One region of the Bacillus sp. SH7-1 genome, then DNA from elsewhere that is predicted to be linked to it. Evidence: a T-box and tRNA genes for the amino acid it is inferred to sense, from the RefSeq annotation. Region 1 holds a T-box; the other holds one or more tRNA genes.
What was found. The T-box of region 1 lies ahead of ileS (isoleucine--tRNA ligase). A T-box ahead of a tRNA ligase gene usually reads a tRNA of that ligase, here a tRNA-Ile.
Positions count from the first base shown of each region.

Region 2: it encodes a tRNA-Ile, which carries the amino acid that the T-box ahead of ileS (isoleucine--tRNA ligase) is inferred to sense. The anticodon was not compared.

Region 1 is NZ_QNUD01000015.1:133,113-141,697, reverse strand. Features, by position in the region: gene DN390_RS14525 (bacteriocin-processing peptidase family protein) at 1-1,972, shown strand, start outside; T-box leader at 2,072-2,311, shown strand; gene ileS (isoleucine--tRNA ligase) at 2,365-5,466, shown strand; gene DN390_RS14515 (M36 family metallopeptidase) at 5,747-7,258, shown strand; partial or broken gene DN390_RS14510 (hypothetical protein) at 7,366-7,846, opposite strand; gene DN390_RS14505 (UDP-N-acetylmuramoyl-tripeptide--D-alanyl-D-alanine ligase) at 7,910-8,585, shown strand, end outside.
Region 2 is NZ_QNUD01000030.1:68-8,652, reverse strand. Features, by position in the region: gene DN390_RS21875 (S8 family serine peptidase) at 1-3,586, shown strand, start outside; gene DN390_RS21870 (L-lactate dehydrogenase) at 3,755-4,699, opposite strand; gene DN390_RS21865 (DUF4179 domain-containing protein) at 5,279-6,307, opposite strand; gene DN390_RS21860 (sigma-70 family RNA polymerase sigma factor) at 6,300-6,830, opposite strand; tRNA gene DN390_RS21855 (tRNA-Glu) at 7,046-7,117, opposite strand; tRNA gene DN390_RS21850 (tRNA-Ser) at 7,124-7,214, opposite strand; tRNA gene DN390_RS21845 (tRNA-Asn) at 7,222-7,296, opposite strand; tRNA gene DN390_RS21840 (tRNA-Ile) at 7,304-7,380, opposite strand; tRNA gene DN390_RS21835 (tRNA-Gly) at 7,391-7,461, opposite strand; tRNA gene DN390_RS21830 (tRNA-Lys) at 7,475-7,550, opposite strand; tRNA gene DN390_RS21825 (tRNA-Thr) at 7,561-7,636, opposite strand; tRNA gene DN390_RS21820 (tRNA-Phe) at 7,651-7,726, opposite strand; tRNA gene DN390_RS21815 (tRNA-Asp) at 7,738-7,813, opposite strand; tRNA gene DN390_RS21810 (tRNA-Met) at 7,817-7,893, opposite strand; tRNA gene DN390_RS21805 (tRNA-Ser) at 7,922-8,014, opposite strand; tRNA gene DN390_RS21800 (tRNA-Ile) at 8,032-8,108, opposite strand; tRNA gene DN390_RS21795 (tRNA-Met) at 8,113-8,189, opposite strand; tRNA gene DN390_RS21790 (tRNA-Ala) at 8,210-8,282, opposite strand; tRNA gene DN390_RS21785 (tRNA-Pro) at 8,298-8,371, opposite strand; tRNA gene DN390_RS21780 (tRNA-Arg) at 8,382-8,455, opposite strand; tRNA gene DN390_RS21775 (tRNA-Leu) at 8,459-8,547, opposite strand; tRNA gene DN390_RS21770 (tRNA-Gly) at 8,564-8,585, opposite strand, start outside.

The DNA of each region.
Region 1 (8,585 bases):
TCAAAATGATAGTCTGGAAGAAGCGGAAGTATTGTATAAACGTGCTTTAGAAGAAAATGATGAGGATGTTTATTCTCATTTCGGACTTACACAAGTTTATATGGCAAGAGAACAATATAAGGAAGCAAAAGAATATATTCTCGGTATTGAAAAACAAATTGAAAAGAGCCAAGATTTCCTTATGAATGCGGGAATGGTTTTATGGGATGCTGAACTTGAACTTGGTGGAAGTGAAGAAGGGTTTAAAGTAGCGTTGTCCAAGTTAGAGAATGGTATAAAGCAGAGCGAATATAATGTAGCAAGCGCGTTAGATGAATATGTGAATCGAATTAAAGGAACTGTATTTGTGCAACGAGGTATAGCATTTTTAAGAACGTTACACAAAGAAAGAAATGAAGTAAGTGAATATGGTTGTTATATAGGTATTTTATATGAATCTATTGGGCAGTACGGCCAAGCGATGAAAAGATATAAAAGGGCGATAGAACAAAAGGAAACAGCATTACCGTATTACCGAATTGGTGAAACACTTATGGTATTAGGGCAACTGACAGAAGCAAAACAAGCGTATGAAACATGTTTAGAGCTTGATGGGGATTTCGTAGGTGTACATTTACAGCTTGCGGAAATATATGAAAAAGAAGCAAATCGTTCTAAAGAACAAAGTCATATGATTCAGGCGATGAAAGAAGAGCCGTTGCATATTAATATAGAATATTTGGCACAGCTTTCAGTAGAGATGAATCTTCAGGAAGAGTTGCTGACTGAACTAGACCAATTAGCAGACGAAGTACCTGAAATATGGCGATTAGATGCGATTGCATATGTGTATGGAGCGATGGAGGAAATAGATAAAGAACAAGCGCAGATTGAAGAAGCACTACAATTAGATGGTGAGCATACAGAAGTTCTATATCATTATGCAAAAGTATTAGTGAAAAATAGAAGTGCAAAAGCAATCGAAATTGCAATGAAGGTTATACAAAAAGATGTAAATAATGAACGTATATTTGATGTATATGTAAAAGCGATAGAACAACATAAGAAATGGTCTAACATACGAGATTTTCTTCATATATTAAAAGTAAAAAAGGCAGAAAGAAGTATGGCGTTTATGTATGCTGCATCTGCGGTTACAGAAAGATGGATTGAACGTCAACAAAATGAACAGCCGAAGAAATCCATATTTACGAGAGCCCTTTATCGTATGAAAAATCGTGCGAAGGAATTTTCAATCATTACTACAATCATTGATTTATATGAAATTTCGTTACAGTTAAATCCGAAAAATAGCATGGCAGCACTGCGATTTGCACTATTTTACGAGAATGTGACGATGAATAAAGAGGCGATAGATGTATTGCAAACATCGTTAGAACATAAATGGGATTACGATGTAGCGAAGCAACTTGTAAATCTTTTCATAGAGTGTGAGGAAGAGGATATGATAAGGGATGCGTCGGAATTAACGAAGCAAATGGTTCGAGAGTTACCAGATGATTACGATACTCTTCTTCTGCAGGCACAAGTATTCTTTAAAGCAGGAAAAGAAAGAAAAGCAGAAAAGATTATCTTACAATTAACGGAGCAAACACCATTTGTAAGTAGAGCATTTCTTGCTTTAGGAGAAATATATCAAAGTCAAGAGAGGTTTGAAGAGGCAATTCATGTATTAGAAAATGCCTCTATACATCATCCGAATGAAACAGCAATTCTTCTTTCTTTAGCATCTTCATATCATGGTGATGGCCAAACGATACAGGCAGAAAAAATAACAAATGAAATATTAATAATTGACGCGAGTGATTTGTTAGCAAGATATGATCGTGCTTGTTATTTAGCACAGTTAAACAGAATGGAAGAGGCGAAGGTAGAACTTGAAATTGTACTTCGTGAGGATGAGTCGGGATTTTTCGCTGAACTTATCGAGGATGATGAAAATTTAGCAGCATTGCGAGAATTTGAAAAGTAATTGTATAAGAATAGGGAAAAAAGGATATAAATAAAAATATATTTTGAATTAGTTGACAATTTATCGCCTGATGGCATAAAATAGCTTTTAACAAAGTATACAAATCTGAAGACGAGAAAGAGTAAAATAGTGTACTGTTCCCCAGAGAGCCGGTATGTTGCTGAAAGCCGGTGTGCAGACGTTATTTGAAAATCATCTCCGAGGAGCTGAGGCTGAAAGTTAGTAAGCCCGGACGGATGTCTACCGTTACAAAGAACACGTATGATAGTACGTTGCTAAGTGCTATTAGCGAAGAGCTAATAGAATTAGGGTGGTATCGCGGTTAAACCCGTCCCTACTTCATAGGGACGGGTTTTTTGTGTGCTTTAAAATATTCAAAGGAGTGATTGTAGATGAAGAAAGTAGATGTAAAAGAGTCAGCTGTAGGGAGAGAAACACGTATTCGTAAACAGTGGAACGAGCAAAGCATTTTCGAGCAATCAATTCAGAATCGAGAAGGCGCACAATCTTTTGTGTTTTATGAAGGACCACCAACGGCGAACGGACTACCGCATGTAGGTCATGCACTTGGACGAACAATTAAAGATGTAGTAGCAAGATATAAAACGATGGTTGGCTATAAAGTATTAAGAAAAGCGGGCTGGGATACACACGGTTTACCTGTAGAATTGGGTGTTGAAAAACAACTCGGTATTTCGGGTAAAAATGAAATCGAAGAATATGGCATTGAGCCATTTATTAAGAAGTGTAAAGAGAGTGTATTCACATATGAGAAGCAGTGGCGTGAATTCACTGAAAGCATCGGTTATTGGGTAGATATGGATGATCCATACGTTACGTTAAAGAATCCATATATCGAAAGTGTATGGCATATTTTAGGGACGATTCATGAAAAAGGATTATTGTATAAAGGGCATAGAGTTTCACCATACTGCCCAAGCTGTCAAACTTCACTAAGTTCACATGAGGTTGCCCAAGGATATAAAACAGTAAAAGATTTAAGTGCAACAGTTAAATTTAAAGTGAAAGATAGTGAAAATGAATATTTCCTAGGTTGGACGACAACACCTTGGACACTTCCAGCAAATGTTGCACTCGCTGTACATCCAAATATGGAATACGTTAAAGCGAAACAAGAGGGTAATGTATACATTGTTGCGAAAGAACGTGTACAAGATGTATTAAAAGAAAACTATGAAGTACTATCTGTTCATAAAGGAGAAGAATTATTAAATACTTCTTATACAGCGCCGTTTCCGATGAAAGAAGTTACAAATGGTTACCACGTTATCGGAGCAGATTTTGTAACGGCAGATAGTGGTACAGGACTCGTTCATATCGCTCCAGCATATGGGGAAGACGATTATAGAGTCGTTCAAAGTGAAGGATTGTCATTCTTACATGTTGTAGATGAGAAAGGTGAGTATACAGAAGCAGTACCATTTTTGAAAGGTAAATTTGTAAAAGATTGTGACGTAGATATCGTTCGTTATTTAGCGAAGGAAGGTTTACTATACCATAAAGAAAAGTATGAACATAGCTACCCACATTGTTGGCGCTGTGATTCACCGCTTCTTTATTATGCAGGAGAGAGTTGGTTAATCCGAACGACTGCAATTAAGGAAACATTTTTACAAAATAACGATACTGTTACTTGGTATCCAGATCATATGAAACATGGACGATTTGGGAAGTTTTTAGAAAATATGGTGGACTGGAATATTAGTCGAAATAGATATTGGGGAACACCACTAAACATATGGGAATGTGAAAGATGCGATCATCAATTCGCACCGAAAAGCATTGCTGATTTAAGAAAGCAAAGTACGAAAGAAACACCTGAAGATTTAGAATTGCATAAGCCGTATGTAGATGAAGTGCAAGTTTGCTGCGAAAAATGCGGAAGTACAATGAATCGTACACCAGAAGTAATTGATGTTTGGTTTGATAGTGGTTCGATGCCATTTGCTCAATATCATTATCCGTTTGAAAATAAAGAGTTATTTGAAGAACAGTTTCCAGCAGATGTAATTGCAGAAGGAATTGATCAAACACGCGGCTGGTTTTATAGTTTATTAGCTGTATCAGCACTATATACTGGAAAAGTACCGTATAAACGAGTGTTATCACTAGGGCATGTTCTAGACGAGGAAGGACAGAAAATGTCTAAAAGTAAAGGGAATGCACTAGATCCAGTTGATTTAGTAGAGAAGTTTGGTGCAGATGCTTTAAGATGGGCTTTACTCGTTGACAGTGCTCCGTGGAATGCGAAGCGTTTTTCTGAAAGAACAGTATTAGAAGCAAAATCTAAATTTGTAGATACATTAGTCAATGTGTATAGCTTCTACGTTTTATATGCAAATTTAGATGAGTATAATCCGAACGAAACGTATGACGTAAAGCGGACGAAATTGGATGAATGGGTATTATCAAGATTGCATAGCACAACGAAAAAAGTGAGAACTGCACTTGATGATTATCAATTTACGAATGCAGCTCGTGAAATTGCGGCGCTTGTAGATGAAGTAAGTAACTGGTACGTAAGACGATCACGTAATCGTTTCTGGGAATCTGGTATGAATGCTGAAAAAGCAGCTGCATATGAGACACTTCATGAAGTGCTTGTAACAATTAGTAAACTAATTGCACCATTTACACCGTTTGTCGCTGAAGATATTCATTTGAATTTAACTGGAAGTAGCGTTCATTTAGAGGATTATCCAGTTGTAAATGAAACATTACTTCAGCCGAAATTAGAAGCGGAAATGGATGCTGTTTTACAAGTTGTTGAACTTGGAAGAAGTAACCGTAATCAGCATTCTTTAAAAGTAAAACAACCGTTAGCAGAACTTGTATTACTAGCACATAATGAAAATGATATGGATTGGGAATCTTATCGTGATATCGTTATGGATGAGTTAAATGTGAAGGCGTTCCATGTTGAACTAGATGAAACGAAGTATACATCCTATCAATTAAAGCTGAATTTTAAAACGGCGGGACCGAAGTTCGGTAAGAATGTAAATGCAGTAAATGGTTGGCTAAAGCAATTATCACAAGACGAGGTACAAAACTTTGTATCTACAGAAAGAGCAGTTTACGAAGCTGCATCAGGAGAAGAAGTAGTTGTAACGACTGAAGATGTATTAGTAGAGAAAGTTGCAAAATCTGGATTCTCTAATACAACTAACGGACAATATACAGTTATGTTAGATACAAATGTAACGGAAGAATTGTTACAAGAAGGAGTAGCGCGTGAATTTATTCGAGCAGTTCAAGAATATCGTAAACAGTTGAATTTACCAGTTAATTTAAGGGTAGATGTTATTCTGGATACAGAGGAAGAGTTGAAGCAAACATTAACGAATCATAAAGATCTGTTGGAAGAAAATTTACTCGTTAAGCAATTTTCATTTGGTAACTTAACGACTGAAGACGATGAACTATCTGTGGGTGAGACAAAAGTCCGTATTAAATTAAGTGCAGCTCAGTAAAGAAAAAAGGAAGTTGGAATGATTCCAACTTCCTTTTTGTATGATTAGAATTTATTTGTCCATACATTCGATAGGCTCACTAGCAAATATATTTCTACACAATTGTTTTCACGTTACACATAAATATTGAGAAAATTTCACTCATCCTAAATGGAAAGGTAATAGAATTGTTCGTAGAGAATTAAACGTAGATTCAATTTTTATCCATCCATTTTGTAAAGAATGATTGCCTAGTGGTAATGGGAAAAGGTTGAGCTACTTTATTAGGGGGAGTGGTTCTATGTTTAATAAAAAAATGGTGGCAATGGCAATGACAGTACCGTTAGTGATGGGGACGATTTCTACGGTTTCGGCATTGGAAAAACAACAACAAGTAAAGCTAGAAGCTTATTCGCCGCAGAAAAAAGCAACTGAATATTTAAAAGAAAATACTGCGCAGTATGGATTAAAAGCAGACCTTTCAGACTTACAGTATATTTCTACAACAGAAACGTCAGTAGCTTCATATGTTAGGTTCCAACAAGTTGTGAATGGTGCGCCTGTATTTTCTAAACAAATTACAGTTACTCTTAACGGAGAGGGAAAGGGAGTACTTGCTGTTTCTGATTATCAATCTGTTAAAGGTGTGAAGGAAGTAACGACAAAAATTAGTGAAAAAGATGCAATACAAAAATCAATGGCGTATGTTGGAGAAGCAAGTGAACAAAACTTATGGGCTCCTACAGAGAAAGAATTCGGGTATATTGTTGAAGAGGGAATTGCTCGTCCAGTATACAAAGTTGTAGTCCATTCTAATAATCCATTTGGTGCATGGGAAACATTTATTGATGCAGAAAATGGAAAGTTAATTAAAAAAGTTGATATAAACCGTAAAGCAGAAGGATCAGGAAAAGTATTTTTACCTAATCCAGTCGTATCTAGCGGTAGTAAAGTAGGTTTAAAAGATAATAATGATGCAGATTCAACAGCGCTAACGAATCAATTAAAGACTGTTACGTTAAAAGGTCTAGATGGGACAGGATTTTTAATTGGAGAGTATGTAACGATTTCTTCAAAAGCAAAAACGAAGTCTACGAATTTACAATTTAACTATACACGCGCAAATGATAGCTTTGAAGACGTTATGTCGTATTATCATATCGATACATTACAGCGTTACATTCAAGGGTTAGGTTTTAAAAATATTAATAATCGCTCTATTAAAGTGAATGTGAATGGAACGACGGCGGATAACTCATTTTATTCTCCGACAACGAAAGCTTTAACTTTTGGTACTGGCGGAGTAGATGATGCAGAAGATGCTGGTATTATCGCACATGAATATGGTCATTCGATTCAAGATAATCAAGTCCCTGGCTTCGGTAGTTCTGCAGAAGGTGGAGCGATGGGAGAAGGATTTGGCGACTTCTTAGGTGCTACGTATGAAGATGCAGTATCGACAACAGGGTACGGAAAAGCATGTGTTGGAGAATGGGATGCGACTGCTTATTCTAGTTCAGATCCAACGTGCTTACGCCGATTAGATAATAATAAAGTGTATCCGAAAGATATTACGAATGAAGTACATGATGATGGAGAAATTTGGGCTCAAGGACAATATGAGATGGCGCAAGCATTTGGTCGTGATGTTGCAACGAAAATTATTTTACAATCGCACTGGTCATTAACACCAAACTCTAAATTTAGTGATGGAGCAAAAGCGATTAAGCAAGCGGATGCTCTTTTATATGGCGGACAACATGCCACTGATATTGATCGTATTTGGGCAGCGAGAGGAATTAGTACGAATTAATATAAAAAGTCGTGGCATTTATAAGCCACGACTTTTTAATTTGCTTTAGAACTGGTACTAGTAAAGTAAGCTATATGAATGATAATGTGAATTTATTCGTATTTCATTTATTTTTTTTCGTCTTTAAAAACAAAATGCTCTTTAAATTTTCTAGATTCAACTTTTTGACCATTTCGCATCGATCGGAATGGGTGTTCTTGCCATGTAATAATAACATCAACCTCATCTGCTTTTGTAGCAACTGGAAAATTAGCATGTTCAAATCCAGTTTTTCCACTTGCTAAACGACTTTCCTTTAGGGAGAAGAGTTCATATTTCGTTTTTGTTTTTGGTTCGTTGCGGAATACTTCGACTTGTACGTTATATACTTCACTGTTTCCAACATTTTTTACTGAAAATTGATATGTTTGAAATTCGTCTTTTTTAGCTTGAAGCTTTTTTTTTGTTTACTTTTTTCGGTTCAGCAATATTCACTTGCCATTGATCAGAGTTTTGAGAGATAGGTAAAGATTTTGGTGAATAGGCGTACGTTTCATTCACTACAATTAGGCATAACAAAAGAAGAAAGAAACTAATCGCTTTTTTCATATAAACACCTCGCTATAAAATTTTTATTAATATGCGTAAATAAAACAGTAAATATGTAATTAAATGGAAAAAAGTGATACTTTGATTCAAATGAATTTGAAAAAACTTGAAGAAGTAGTAAATGGAGAAGGATTACAAGAATCGTTTCATCTTATAGAGATACATGGTGTCTGCATAGATTCTAAAAGCATGAAAGAAGGAAATTTATTTGTTCCAATCATTAGGATGAAAGATGGGCATGAGTATGTGAAAGAGGCAATGGATAATGGAGCTGTCGCTACCTTATGGAAAAAGTCTTACGGTACTCCGCCAAAAGGGATTCCAATTATATTTGTGGATGACACTTTGTTTGCATTGCAACAATTGGCACAATTTTATCGAAGAGAGCTAAATGTAAAAGTAATAGGAATTACAGGTAGTAATGGCAAGACTACGGTAAAAGATATAATAGGAGGCATTTTAAGTTCAACTTATAAAGTGCATAAAACAAAGGGTAATTTTAATAGTCAAATCGGTTTGCCGTTAACAATTTTAGAAATGAAACGAAATACTGAGTTCTTAATACTTGAAATGGGAATGAGTGAAAAAGGACAAATTCGAAATTTATCACGAATCGCACAGCCAGATGTAGCGATCATTACAATGACTGGACAGTCACACTTAGAAACGCTTGGATCAAGGGAAGAGATTGCGAGGGCTAAATTTGAAATTGTAGACGGATTAAATGATGATGGACTGT
Region 2 (8,585 bases), on a different contig from region 1:
CATTACCGGAAAAGGAATTAAAGTTGGGGTATTAGATACAGGTATTGATTACAATCATCCAGACTTAAAAGACGTGTATAAAGGATATCGTGCAAAACCGGATGAAGATTCTAGTAAGATAGACCCAAACTCCGTAAAAGGTTGGGACTTTATTAGTAACGATGCTGATCCGATGGAAACAACCTATACAGAGTGGCAACAATCTGGTGCTCCTGAATTTGATGATCGTGGTTCTTCCTTCTACACAGCCCACGGTACTCACGTAGCAGGTATCGTTTCTGCTCAAAAGAAAAACACATCAGATTCCGCAGTAAAAGGTGTTGCACCTGACATTGAACTGTATAACTATCGTGTACTCGGTCCATACGGAAGCGGAGATAGTTCTGGTATTATTGCTGCAATCGATAAATCTATTTCTGACGGTATGAACGTTATTAACTTATCGTTAGGTGATGATAGCAACAATCCGCTTGACCCAACGTCTATCGCTGTCAATAACGCGATGCTTTCCGGTGTTGTTACAGTCGTTGCTGCTGGGAACTCTGGTCCAAATCCAGCGACACTCGGATCACCAGGTGCTTCTCCATTTGCGATTACGGTCGGGGCAAGTGACAGTTCTATTTCCTTACCAAAACTATCAGGTCGTGCTGGACAGGTACAATTCCCTAACTTAATTTTATTTGGCAAAAACTTCACTGATAAAATAGAAGATTTCAAAGGACAATCTTTACCTATTGAATCTGTAGGAATCGGTACGCCTGACGAATTTAGTAAAAAAGATGTAAAAGGAAAAATCGCTCTCGTTGCACGTGGCACACTCTCATTTGATGAAAAAATCGCAAATGCGAAACAAGCTGGTGCAAAAGCCGTTATTATTTATAACAATGTGGACGGAGAAATTCCTTTCTACGTTGGCGAAAGTACAAAATACATTCCAGCATTCCGCCTAACGAAAGAAGACGGTGAAAAACTAAAAGCTCAAATCGAACAAGGTAATACATCCTTTACCTTTGACGAACTTAGTTATATTCAAACAGAAGGCGATCATCTTGCAGACTTTAGCTCACGCGGCCCTGTTACATCAAATGATGATATTAAACCAGATATTACAGCGCCTGGTGTTGCTGTACTTTCAACAGTGCCTGAATATATTAACGATCCACAAGAAGGCGAAAACTATGACGTTTCCTATGAGCGTATGCAAGGAACATCTATGGCTTCTCCTCATATCGCGGGCGTTGCTGCTCTTATTTTACAAGAACACCCAGAATACTCTCCATTCGATGTAAAGGCGTCTCTTATGAACACAGCTGATGATTTAAAAGAAAAGTATTCTGTATATGAAGTTGGAGCTGGACGAGTAGATGCGTACAACGCCGTTCATACGGAAACAAGTTTTAAAGTGCTAGATACAACAAAAACAGTTGTAAATGATGAAGTAATTGAAGTACCAGAAGAAACCGGATCCATTGCATTCGGGAAGTTTTATCAAAAAGACGGTGAAGCACTTGAACAAAAACGAAGTATAAAAGTGAAAAATCATAATAAACAAGAGAAAAAAGAATTCAAAACAGAAATTTCTTACACACCAGCATCTTCTGCTATTAACGATGCTACCGCAAACGGTGTAAAAGTTTCTGTTCCAGAGACAATTACTCTTGATGCTGGCAAAACAGATGAAATTGAAGCAAAAATTAATGTTCCAGCCGGTGTAAAACAAGGCCGATATGAAGGATATATTCATATTACAAATACGAAAAATAAAGAAGAAACGTATCAAATTCCGTTCTCTATTCGTGTATCAGAGCCTGGTATTGAAAATGCGATATTATCAAGAAAAGCAATTTCAACTGATACATCGAAATTTAATCCATACGGTGAATCATATGTTCACGGGGCATTCCAATTAAATAGCGAACTTGAAACGTTAGATCTTATCGTGAAAGATTCCAAAACAAATAAGGCTCTTGGCTTCATTGGAACGTTAAACACGAGTGGACTAAAAACGGATGTATATTACTACTTAGATTCATTCTTTAACGGCAGAGTGTATCCTTTCACAAATGATCCTGCGAAACCAATTGGTGATGAGAAAATCAACTTACCAGAAGGAGACTACACAATTGAGTTTGTTGGCTATGATAAAGCCGGGAAAGCACGTGTGAAAGGTGATTATGTCGTAATTGATAATACACCACCTGAAGTGAAATTAACTGGATTAAAACCTGGTATTTATGAATTAAATGAAGAGAATTATACAGTGGAAGATGGCAAAAAGGCACTATGGATTAAAGGAAATGTGTACGATTCAAACGTTGACTACTTAAAAGGAAAAGGATTAAACATTACGCAAGAAGCGAATGGCGTTATGTATTATGACTATTCTCCATACTTGCATAAGTTTTTACCTATTAATGCAAATGGTGACTTTAAAGTTGGCATTACTCCTGAATCCTTTAAAGTGGAAGGTCCAATGAACACAGGCGTATATATTTTCGATTATGCAACTGCAGGTCCTGACTATCCAAATGGTGTAAATAACTATTGGTTTATCCCACAAGGAGCTCAATATGCGAAAACTAGTTATGATAAAAAAGAAGTATACAAAAATGATGAACTTACTGTAACCCTAAATGCGAAACACGTAAAACAATTTGTTGCTGGGGAATTTAACGTAAAGTTCCTAGAGAAGAACTTCAAATTTGCAAATGCGAAATTTAATCCTGCTTTTGAAAAACTCCTTGCTGAAAAAGGGGTAACAGCAAAAGTAAATGAACCGAAACTAGAGGCAGGCTCTGTTACAGTTGGCGGTGCTATCGATGACAAAAACTTCGCTGGATTAGATGGTGATTTCCCATTCATTGATGTAACGTTCAAATTAGAAAATGATGAGTTTTATGAGGCAAATGCTCAATTAGAGTCACCAGTGTTTGTATACTGGAAGCCAGGAGAAACAGAGCCAAATAGAATGCGTGTCCTTCAAGATCAATCATTCTCAGTAATGTCCTTAAATTCACTAGTAGAAGGAAATATTAAACCTGGTGCATTCTTAAATGAACGTGGATATTTAGATGAAAAGTTCGATTATACAAAGCTTGGTGTAAAAGTATATGCGACTGATTCTTACCGTCATAAGTTTGAAGGCTCACTAGATAAATACGGATACTTCAAATTAAATGGCCTTCCTGTTAATAAACGCGACTACAACTTATATGTAGAAGTGCCAGGGCATTTAACAAGCCAACTAACAACAAAATTAGGTACTGAAAAAGATGGTAAGCTGCTTGGCCAATATTATTATGCACGCCTTGATGAAAACCTTGCAGGTGATGTAAATGGTGATAAAGTAATTGATATAAAAGATGCTGAAATTATCGCTAGCAACTATGGTAAAAAAGGACTATCTGTGAAAGACGGAGACCTTAACAAAGATGGTATTGTCGACGAAAAAGATATTCGCTTCGTTGAAAAGAACTTCTTGAAAAAAGGACCAGATGCTTCTAAATCACAAACACCTGTGGAAAAATCAAAAAGCGGTACACTGGTAGATATTTTAAAGAAATTAGGATTAACACCTAAAAAATAATAAAGAGCACTCTACGTAAAGTAGAGTGCTCTTTTCTATAAACGACCCTAATCCAGCAAAAGGGGTATATTGGGGATATACAAGGGAAACCGGAAAAGGAATTTATATTAAATTATATAAATTCAGAGGTAGAAAGCAGTGTCCCGCCCCTGAATGATTTATCAATTACTATAGTACTGGTGCCATTGTTTCTTTTAATACTTTTACAGAATGAGCGAATTTCGCTTTTTCATCTTCATTTAACTCAAGTTCTACAATTTCACGTACGCCTTCGCGGTTAATAACAGCTGGGACACCCACGAAAGCATCTTTCTCACCGTATTGTCCTTCAAGGTATGCAGATACAGTTAATACGCTGTTCTCGTTGCTTAAGATTGCTTTAGTTACACGAAGTAGTGACATACCGATTCCGTAGTAAGTTGCACCTTTACGCTCGATGATATGGTAAGCTGCATCACGTACGTTTTCGAAAATTTTATCTAAGTCTTCTTGTTTGTACTGTTCGTTGTTAGCTAAGATTGTTTCTAGTTTTTGTACACCGATAGTAGCGTGGCTCCATACTGGAAGTTCAGTGTCACCGTGTTCACCAACGATGTAAGCATGAACGTTACGTGGATCTACATCTAAGTAGTCACCTAACATGTAACGGAAACGAGCAGAGTCTAAAGTAGTACCAGAACCGATTACGCGCTCTTTTGGTAGACCAGATTCTTTCCAAGTTACGTAAGTTAAAATATCAACTGGGTTAGTTGCGATTAAGAAGATTCCATCGAATCCGCTATCCATAATACCGCGAACGATTTGTTTGAAGATTTTTGTATTTTTCTCAACTAAGTCTAAACGAGTTTCACCTGGCTTTTGTGGTAATCCAGCAGTGATAACTACTAAGTCTGCATCTTTACAATCTGCATAGCTACCGCTCCAAACTTTTGTTGGTGATGGAGAGAATGGTACCGCATGGCTTAAGTCCATTGCTTCCCCTTCTGCTTTTGCTTCATTAACATCTACTAATACGAATTCTTCAGCTACACCTTGGTTGATCATTGAGTAAGCGTAACTACAACCTACAGCTCCTGTTCCTACTAATACTACACGATTGATACCTTTTTTCATGGTAATTTCCCCTCTCTATTGTTCACATCTATTTTTTATGATTGTTTAAGTAATTAATTAAAATACTAATTTAATGTTGTTTAACTTCTTTACACTCATATTGTAGCACGTATCATTGTGAATTACTTCACAAATTATGACCTATTTGTGAACTTTTTCACATAAAGTGTAAAGTTATTGGAATAGGTGTGGAATCCATTTCAATGGAGGCGTTTTCTTTAGATTGTGAAAGGGGATTTTCTTATGTTTTTTGTCGGTAAGTGAAATTAGATCAGCGATTTTTAGAATATATCGACCGTAACTCCAAATATATCAGCGATTTTTTAAATATATCGACCGTAACTCAAATTATATCAGCGATTTTTGCAACATATCGACTTACCGACAAAACTCGACAATGATAACAGTATAAAAAACGCCATCCTTTCTGTATATTTCTACAAAAAGAATAGCGTTTTTGGATTATATGGATACAAATTTATCTTAGCTGAATAGCGATATTTTTTTCATACACGTCAAATTAACATACCATCACTTATTAACAGTCAATAGACATGGAAACCTAGCAAAGCTCTTCAATTATTGTAGCAACACAGTCGTTTTCAAATCTTCAGCACCTCCATTTTTTAATGTAGCATTTAGACCACTAAGATACGTAGGTTCAATTGTTAAGGATTTTGGAGGATTATCCATTGGTGGAAGAGCTAAAACAATATGGTGTCCGTATAGTCCCGTGCTACCAACTTGTAAGCTGACTCCTTCGTAGATTTTTCCTTTATCATCAGTGACAGTATAATCAAGTGCTGGCCAGCTATCATTAACTTCCATTTCATTTGGATAATCAAAGGTCAAATCAATCCTCGTTGAAAGTGAAGAAAAGGCTACTTGATCTACTGTTAATGCATACAGATTATCTTTCGTTAATGTTTTTATATTAGGAGTAAATTTACGAATCTCACCTTCAACTTTTGTAAGAGGAAATGCTACGTTCCATGTACCTGTTTTTCCAAATAAATCTTCTCCATGGACTGAAACATCAATTTTATCACCAAATTCACCGTAATTAGCCAGAGTGAATTCATGCCGCTCGATAATGGTGTTTCGTCCTTTTGACTTCTGTGAAGTAGAACCAATTGCAGCTCTAACTTCTTTCCCATTAATGGTTACATAACTAAATCCAGCTTTCTCTTCATTGCTATTGGAAATAGTATTTTCTCCTTTGTATTCCACCGTGATCACTAAACGTCCGCCATCGTAAACAGCTTCTTTCACATTCATCGTTAAACCACTATGGTTATCTTGTCTTTCAATGGATGTAGCAAGCTCATCCTTTTCAATTTTATCAGAAGCAATATCATTAAATTGTGCATAAATGGGGCCTATAACTGGAACACTCGATAATGTCTTTGCCATAGCAGGAGAAATGAATCCAAAACCTAAAAGAGAAACACATATTCCACAAGCAACAAGACTAGAATACTTGATTGTTTTTTTCCTACGATATTGATTTTTCTTAGCTTGAAGCATGGCTGTTTTTTCTCTTTGAATTAACCGGTCTTCTGGTATAGGAATATCATTGATATGGTGATTAAATTCATCTTTATTCATAACTATATCCCTCCTTTAAAATGGGGCGTAAGGCTTGCTTTGCTCGATGTAATTGAGATTTTATCGTTCCTTCTGGAGAATTAAGAACCTCAGCAATTTCCTTAATAGATAAATCGTGATAATACCTTAATAAAATAATAGTTTTGTAAGTAGGATCTAAGAAATTAAATGCCTCGGTTAAATCCAATGATTGTTCTAATGTATTCATGCTCTCTTCTGTACATAAATTAGCAAATATTTTATCATTCGCAACAAATTGTCTAGAGGATTTTCTTACAAAATCAATGGATTTAAAAACAAGAATTTTGATAATCCAACTTTGAAATTTCTCCGGCTTTTTTAATTTTTTCAGTGAAAGATATGCTTCATAAATTGTTTCTTGGTATATATCCAGTGCATCTTGTTCATTTCTTACATAAGAATAGGCTGTTCGATATAATTTTGGGCGAACAAAAGTAATGAGTTGTTCAAATGCATGATCATTTCCTCTTATTGCTTGTTTTACTAAATAGGCTATGTCCATTTTTATTTCTTCCTCCCTTTACTAATATAGTCGAATGAGAGAATAAAAAGGTTGCAAAAATAAGTGCATATACATCAATCTTCTACAATTTATTGCAATGATTAATACCCAGCATTAAAGAAAAGACACCAGAAATCCATAAAAAAAGCAGACTATTCAAAGTCCACTTTTACACAACAAAAAAGAGATAGCAGATTATGCTATCTCTTTTAGTATGACCCGTACGGGATTCGAACCCGTGTTACCGCCGTGAAAGGGCGGTGTCTTAACCACTTGACCAACGGGCCAATTACTGGCAGAGAAGAAGGGATTCGAACCCTCGCACCGCGTTAGCGATCTACTCCCTTAGCAGGGGAGCCCCTTGAGCCACTTGGGTACTTCTCTATAAATATGGCTCCGCAGGTAGGACTCGAACCTACGACCGATCGGTTAACAGCCGATAGCTCTACCACTGAGCTACTGCGGAACAATTATGGTGGGCCTAAATGGACTCGAACCATCGACCTCACGCTTATCAGGCGTGCGCTCTAACCAGCTGAGCTATAGGCCCATAATTGAAAAGCGGGTGAAGAGAATCGAACTCTCGACCAGAGCTTGGAAGGCTCTTGTTTTACCACTAAACTACACCCGCATTAAATTGTAAATGGTGAGCCATGAAGGACTCGAACCTTCGACCCTCTGATTAAAAGTCAGATGCTCTACCAACTGAGCTAATGGCTCATTTTGAAAGTGGTGCCGACTAGAGGACTTGAACCCCCAACCTACTGATTACAAGTCAGTTGCTCTACCAATTGAGCTAAGTCGGCTTGCGACTTCAAAATGGTGGCTCGGGACGGAATCGAACCGCCGACACGAGGATTTTCAGTCCTCTGCTCTACCGACTGAGCTACCGAGCCTTTATGTAAAATGGCGGTCCCGACCGGGGTCGAACCGGCGATCTCCTGCGTGACAGGCAGGCATGTTAACCACTACACCACGGGACCATTTGGTTGCGGGGACAGGATTTGAACCTGCGACCTTCGGGTTATGAGCCCGACGAGCTACCGTGCTGCTCCACCCCGCGATGATAAAATATTTACTTTAGAAAAAAATGGAGGAGGTAGAGGGATTCGAACCCCCGCGCGACTCTCGCCGCCTGTCGGTTTTCAAGACCGATCCCTTCAGCCGAACTTGGGTATACCTCCGAGATGTAAACGTCTAATGGTGGACCTTGTAGGACTCGAACCTACGACCGGACGGTTATGAGCCGTCTGCTCTAACCAGCTGAGCTAAAGGTCCTTTATGGTAGCGGCGGAGGGGATCGAACCCCCGACCTCACGGGTATGAACCGTACGCTCTAGCCAGCTGAGCTACACCGCCATAAATGATATTAAAATAAGTGGAGCCTAGCGGGATCGAACCGCTGACCTCCTGCGTGCAAGGCAGGCGCTCTCCCAGCTGAGCTAAGGCCCCATGTTTTTGGGAATATCGGGAAGACAGGATTTGAACCTGCGACCCCCTGGTCCCAAACCAGGTGCTCTACCAAGCTGAGCCACTTCCCGTTAATAAAAGCGCGCCCGAGAGGAGTCGAACCCCTAACCTCTTGATCCGTAGTCAAACGCTCTATCCAATTGAGCTACGGGCGCATATGGTGCCGAGGGCGGGGGTCGAACCCGCACGGTGGTCACCCACCGCAGGATTTTAAGTCCTGTGCGTCTGCCTGTTCCGCCACCCCGGCATGTCATATTGAAAATTGGAGCGGAAGACGGGATTCGA